DNA from 2 places in the Streptomyces sp. NPDC052036 genome. Region 2 is predicted to be linked to the other one. Evidence: riboswitches for the same ligand, from Rfam matches in the RefSeq annotation. Region 2 holds a riboswitch; the other holds the start of a gene.
What was found. Region 2 has a riboswitch for thiamine pyrophosphate ahead of thiC (phosphomethylpyrimidine synthase ThiC). Riboswitches for the same ligand answer to the same signal wherever they lie in the genome.
Positions count from the first base shown of each region.

Region 1: another riboswitch for thiamine pyrophosphate. It lies ahead of AB0L95_RS19015 (thiamine ABC transporter substrate-binding protein); the one in region 2 lies ahead of thiC (phosphomethylpyrimidine synthase ThiC).

Region 1 is NZ_JBFAWW010000012.1:154,591-157,924, reverse strand. Features, by position in the region: gene AB0L95_RS19020 (iron ABC transporter permease) at 1-722, opposite strand, end outside; gene AB0L95_RS19015 (thiamine ABC transporter substrate-binding protein) at 698-1,777, opposite strand; TPP riboswitch at 1,863-1,968, opposite strand; gene rlmN (23S rRNA (adenine(2503)-C(2))-methyltransferase RlmN) at 2,035-3,141, opposite strand; gene AB0L95_RS19005 (hypothetical protein) at 3,314-3,334, shown strand, end outside.
Region 2 is NZ_JBFAWW010000003.1:271,483-274,816, reverse strand. Features, by position in the region: gene thiC (phosphomethylpyrimidine synthase ThiC) at 1-1,696, opposite strand, end outside; TPP riboswitch at 1,689-1,845, opposite strand; gene AB0L95_RS07555 (YibE/F family protein) at 1,917-3,326, shown strand.

The DNA of each region.
Region 1 (3,334 bases), on a different contig from region 2:
CGGTAGATCTCCACCTCCAGGGTGGAGAAGGTGGGGCCGCCGAGGATCTGCACCACACCGAACGAGGTGAAGGTGAACAGGAAGACCATGAGGGCGGCGGCGGCCACCGCCGGGCCCAGGGCGGGCAGCGTCACCGTCCGCCAGGCGGCGGCGCGGGAGGCGCCTAGCACCCGCGCGGCCTCCTCCTGGCGCGGGTCGAGCTGCGCCCACAGACCGCCGACCGTACGGACGACGACCGCGTAGTTGAAGAAGACATGCGCGAGCAGGATGGCCCACACGGTGGTGTCGAGCCGGACGCCCCACAGGTCGTCGAGGAGTCCACCGCGGCCGACGAGTGCCAGGAAGGCCGTCCCGACGACCACCGTGGGCAGCACGAACGGCACGGTGACGACCGCGCGCAGCAGTTGTTTGCCGGGGAAGTCCAGACGGGCGAAGACATAGGCGCCGGGCATCGCCACGAGCAGGGTCAGCGTGGTGGAGACGAGCGCCTGCCAGGTGGTGAACCACAGCACGTGCTGGATGTCCGGCTGCGCCGGCACATCCGCCAGGCGCCCTAGGCGCCATACCCCGTCGACGCGCAGACCGCGCGCGACGATCGCGGCGACGGGGTAGGCGAAGAAGACCGCGAAGAACGCGACGGGCAGGGCCATCAGCCCGACGCGCGCCGCACCGCCCCGGTTCGCCCGCTTCCTCGGGGCTACTTCAGTACCAGCGACGTCCACGACCTGACCCACTGGTCACGGTTGGCGGCGATCTTCGTCGGGGCCATGGTCTCGGGGTTCTTGGCGGCAGGCCCGTACTCGGTGAACTCGGCGGGCACCCGCGCGCCCCGCACGACCGGGTAGACGTACATGTTGAGCGGCATGTCCTCCTGGAACCTCCTGCTGATCAGGAAGTCGAGGAACGCCTTGGCGCCCTTGGGGTTGTGAGCGTTGCTCAGCAGACCCGCGAACTCGATCTGACGGAAGCAGGTGCCGGCCGCGACGCCGGTCGGCGCGGTCGTGGGCCGCGACTTGGCGTAGACGACCTCGGCGGGCGGGGAGGAGGCGTAGGAGACGACCAGCGGCCGGTCGCCGCCGGCCTTGCGGCCCGCGGCCGAACCGGAGAACTCCTGCTCGTAGGCCTGCTCCCAGCCGTCGACCACCTTCACGCCGTTGCCCTTGAGCTTGCTCCAGTACTCCTGCCAGCCCTTGTCGCCGTACTTCGCGGCGGTGCCGAGCAGAAAGCCGAGGCCCGGCGAGGACGTGGCGGCGTTCTCGGTGACGAGGAGGTTCTTGTACGCGGGCTCGGTGAGGTCGTCGAGGGAGGCCGGCGGGGCAAGCTTGTGGTCGGCGAAGTACTTCTTGTCGTAGTTGACGCAGATGTCGCCGTAGTCGATCGGCGTGACCCGGTGCTTGTCCCCGTCCAGCTGGTACTGCGCACCGACCTGGTCGAGTCCCTTGGCCGCGTACGGCTGGAACAGGCCGTTGTCGAGCGCCCGGGACAGCAGCGTGTTGTCGACACCGAAGAAGACGTCGCCCTGCGGGTTGTCCTTGGTGAGGATCGCCTTGTTGACGGCCTGACCCGCGTCGCCGTCGGGGAGGACCTTGACGTGGTAGCCGGACTCCTTCTCGAACGCCGCGATGACGGTCTTGGAGGCGGCCCACGAGTCGTGGCTGACGAGGGTCACGGTCTTGGGATCGCCGCCGCTCCCTGCCGTGGAGCCGGACGATCCGCACGCGGACAGCGTGACCATGCCCAGCCCGACGGCGACGGCCGCGAACTGCCTGCCGGTGATGCCCACTGATTTCCTCCTGGAGGTGACCAGGAAGAGACGCGGCCCCGCGCGGAAGCCCCGAAGGGTCCCGGGCAGGGCGCAACAGCTCGAGTGAAGACCGAACTCCCTACCCAGAATGACCTGGGCGAGGTTCAGAGGGTCTGCGGGCTCTCCCGCACTCTCAGCGCTGTGGCGCTCCCCTGTCGGAATATGCAGATATGAAAAGCTATGAACAGCTGTGGATAACTACGGACCATGAGATACGGACGGCCATCAGACTACCGCTCGGTGGCCGCGAGCTGACCACACGCTCCGTCGATCTCCTGGCCCCGGGTGTCCCGGACGGTCACCGGCACCCCATGGGCGGCGATCGCCTCGACGAACGCCTTCTCGTCCTCGGGCCGTGACGCGGTCCACTTGGACCCGGGCGTCGGGTTGAGCGGGATCAGATTGACGTGGACGGGCCTGCCCTTGAGCAGCCGGCCGAGCCGGTCACCGCGCCACGCCTGGTCGTTGATGTCCCGGATCAGGGCGTACTCGATGGACAGCCGGCGCCCGGACCTCTCGGCGTACTCGAACCCGGCGTCGAGGACCTCACGCACCTTCCACCGCGTGTTGACGGGCACGAGGGTGTCCCGCAGCTCGTCGTCCGGCGCGTGCAGCGAGATCGCGAGACGGCACTTGAAGCCCTCGTCGGCGAAGCGGTGGATGGCCGGCACCAGGCCTACGGTCGACACGGTGATCCCGCGCTGCGACAGCCCGAGCCCGTCCGGCGCGGGGTCGGTGAGGGCGCGGATGGCGCCGACGACGCGCTTGTAGTTGGCGAGGGGCTCGCCCATGCCCATGAAGACGATGTTGGACAGCCGCGCCGGGCCGCCGGGGATCTCACCGTCGCGCAGCGCCCGCATGCCGTCCACGATCTGGTGCACGATCTCCGCGGTGGACAGATTGCGGTCGAGGCCCGCCTGACCGGTGGCGCAGAAGGGGCAGTTCATACCGCAGCCCGCCTGGGAGCTGATGCACATGGTGACCCGGTCGGGGTAGCGCATCAGCACGGACTCCACGAGCGTCCCGTCGAAGAGCCGCCACAGGGTCTTGCGGGTGGTGTCCTGGTCGGTCGACAGATGCCGTACGACCGTCATCAGCTCCGGGAGCAGCGTCTCCTGGAGCCTGGCGCGCGAACCGGCGGGGATGTCGGTCCACTGCTCCGGGTCGTGCGAGTACCGCGCGAAGTAGTGCTGCGAGAGCTGCTTGGCGCGGAACGGCTTCTCGCCGATCGCGGCGACCGCCTCCTTGCGCTCGGCGGGCGTGAGGTCGGCAAGGTGCCGCGGCGGGGTCTTGGCTCCGCGCGGCGCGACGAAAGTGAGTTCTCCGGGCTTAGGCATGGCTCAACCAGTGTCGCAGATCCAATCGGGTGACCTGCGGGCGCAGCTCGCCACGACTGCCGTTACGAGTAGTAGTCGTCGCCGGTCGTCACTGAGCGGCTTCGGACGGCCCAGGGACGGCCCGAGAGCGCGCACTCGCGTGAATGGGATGATCTCCCCGGAGGGGGTGCGCATGGACATGCTCGAGCTGATG
Region 2 (3,334 bases):
CACCGCCGAAGCGCTGCGTGATGTCCTGGCTGATCTTCATGGAGCAGAACTTCGGACCGCACATCGAGCAGAAGTGGGCCGTCTTGGCCGGTTCGGCGGGAAGGGTCTCGTCGTGGAAGTCGCGGGCCGTGTCCGGGTCGAGGGCCAGGTTGAACTGGTCCTCCCAGCGGAACTCGAAGCGCGCGTCGGACAGCGCGTCGTCCCACTCCTGCGCACCCGGGTGCCCCTTGGCGAGATCGGCCGCATGGGCGGCGATCTTGTAGGTGATGACGCCGGTCTTGACGTCGTCACGGTTGGGCAGGCCCAGGTGCTCCTTGGGTGTGACGTAGCAGAGCATGGCCGTGCCCCACCAGGCGATCATGGCGGCACCGATACCGGAGGTGATGTGGTCGTACGCCGGCGCGATGTCCGTGGTCAGCGGGCCGAGCGTATAGAACGGAGCTTCATCGCAGATCTCCTGCTGCAGATCGATGTTCTCCTTGATCTTGTGCATCGGGACGTGTCCCGGGCCCTCGATCATCGTCTGTACATGGAAACGCCTGGCGATACGGCCGAGTTCCCCGAGGGTGCGCAGTTCCGCGAACTGTGCCTGGTCGTTGGCGTCGGCGATCGAACCGGGTCGCAGACCGTCGCCCAGCGAGTAGGTGACGTCGTAGGCCGCGAGGATCTCGCAGAGTTCCTCGAAGTTCTCGTACAGGAACGACTCCTTGTGGTGGGCGAGACACCACGCCGCCATGATCGAGCCGCCGCGCGAGACGATGCCGGTCTTGCGGTTCGCCGTCAACGGTACGTACGCCAGGCGCACGCCCGCGTGGACCGTCATATAGTCCACGCCCTGTTCGGCCTGCTCGATGACCGTGTCCTTGTAGATCTCCCAGGTCAGCTCCTCGGCCTTGCCGTCGACCTTCTCGAGCGCCTGGTAGAGCGGCACCGTACCGATCGGCACCGGGGAGTTGCGCAGCACCCACTCACGGGTGGTGTGGATATTGCGGCCGGTGGACAGGTCCATGACCGTGTCGGCGCCCCAGCGGGTCGCCCAGGTCATCTTCTCGACCTCCTCCTCGATGGAGGAGGTCACCGCGGAGTTGCCGATATTGGCGTTGACCTTCACCAGGAACCGCTTGCCGATGATCATCGGCTCGATCTCCGGGTGGTTGACGTTGGCCGGCAGTACCGCACGGCCCGCCGCGATCTCCTCACGGACGACCTCGGGCGAAACGTTCTCCCGGAGGGCCACGAACTCCATCTCCGGCGTGATCTCCCCACGGCGCGCATAGGCGAGCTGCGTCACCGCGTTCCCGTCGCGACCACGACGCGGCTGACGCGGGCGTCCCGGGAACACCGCGTCGAGATTGCGCAGGCCGCCCCGCGGCGAGGTGTGCTTGATCCCGTCGTCCTCGGGACGGACGGGGCGGCCCGCGTACTCCTCGGTGTCACCGCGAACGATGATCCAGTTCTCCCGGAGCGGCGCGAGCCCCCGGCGGACGTCGGTCTCGGCGACCGGATCGGTGTACGGGCCGGAGGTGTCGTACAGGGTGACCGACTGCCCGTTGGTGAGATGCACTTGCCGGACCGGCACCCGCAGATCGGGGCGCGAACCCTCGATATACGCCTTGTGCCAGCCGATGGACCACCCGGCCTCCTGAGGCTCTTCTCCCTGAGCGGAGGCAGGCGTGCGTACGTCCTTGACGGTCATGAGACCTACTCCCTACGCCGGCATTACCCGGTAACAGGTTCAGCGGTCGGCACAGCCCTCTCCGCTCGCTGATGTTCCACGTGAAACATCGCGTCTACGGAGGTCAGCGCCCTCTCAGCCCGGTGCTCCGAGCTCCCGCGTGTGCAAAAGTCCCTTCACGCTAGCGTCTAATTAGGTGAGCTGAACAGTGGGCCTTGCGCGTTCTTGCGATGATCGGGGGGTGCCCCCGACGCAGCATCCCCCCTCATACCCGCCGTCCGAGCCGCCGCACCACCGCGGCCCGGGCGACAGACACAGCCCCCCAGACGGGCACGGCCATGGGTCCGACGGTGGACACGGCCACTCCCACAGTCACAGCCATGGCCCCGCGGCCCCCGTGTCACGGCATCTGCGCAAGGTCATCGCCGCGATCCTCATCCCGTTCACCGCAGCGGTCATCGTCGGTCTCGTGGTGCTGTGGCCCGGAGGAGTCCCGTCACACAAACGCTCCGGCGTCGGATTCGACCGGCAGACCCAGCAGGCCACGGTCACCACGGTCGTGGCGGTGGACTGCAAGTCCGTGAACGCCTCGGGTGGGGGGCCGGTCGGCGACACCTCCCTCACCGGCGGCTCGTCGGCCCCGCAGACGCCTGCCGGCACCTGCAAGAAGGCGACCGTCCGCGTCGACACCGGCAAGGACAAGGGCCGTACGTTCACGGAGATCGTCCAGCCGGACCAGTCACGGCAGTTGCACCAGGGCGAGAAGGTCGTTGCGGCGTACGAGCCCTCCGCGCCCAAGGAACTCCAGTACTCGGTGACCGATGTGGACCGCAAGTTCCCCATGGCCCTGCTCGCCGGCATCTTCGCCGTGGCGGTGGTGGTCGTGGGCCGGATGCGCGGCGTCATGGCACTCGTCGCGCTGGCCGTCAGCTTTCTGCTGCTCAGCCTCTTCGTCCTGCCCGCGATCCTGGATGGCTCGAATCCGCTGCTCGTGGCCGTGGTCGGGTCGAGCGCCATCATGCTGCTCGCCCTCTATATGTGCCACGGACTCTCGGCCCGCACCTCCGTGGCGGTGCTCGGCACGCTTGTGTCCCTGTCGCTGATCGGTCTCCTCGGCTCGGAGTTCATCGGCTGGGCCGCGCTGACCGGCAACACCGACGACAACACCGGCCTGATCCACGGCCTGTACCCGCACATCGACATGAGCGGTCTGCTGCTCGCCGGGGTCATCATCGGTTCGCTCGGCGTCCTCGACGATGTGACCGTCACCCAGACGTCCGCGGTCTGGGAGCTGCACGAGGCCAACCCCTCGATGGGCTGGCGCGGGCTGTACCGGGCGGGCATCCGCATCGGCCGCGACCACATCGCCTCGGTCGTCAACACGCTCGTCCTGGCATACGCGGGTGCGGCCCTGCCCCTGCTGCTGCTCTTCTCGATCGCGCAGAGCAGTGTGGTCTCGGTCGCGGGCAGCGAGCTGGTCGCCGAGGAGATCGTGCGCACGCTGGTGGGCTCGATCGGGCTGGTCGCGTCGGTGCCGGTGACGACGGTCCTGGCGGCCATAGTCGTCTCGGCGGACCGTCCGGCCACGGCAGACGCCGCCTCGGCTCCCGTCCCGGCCCGTGGGGGAAGAGGGCGCCGCCGCAAGCGCTGAGGCTTCCT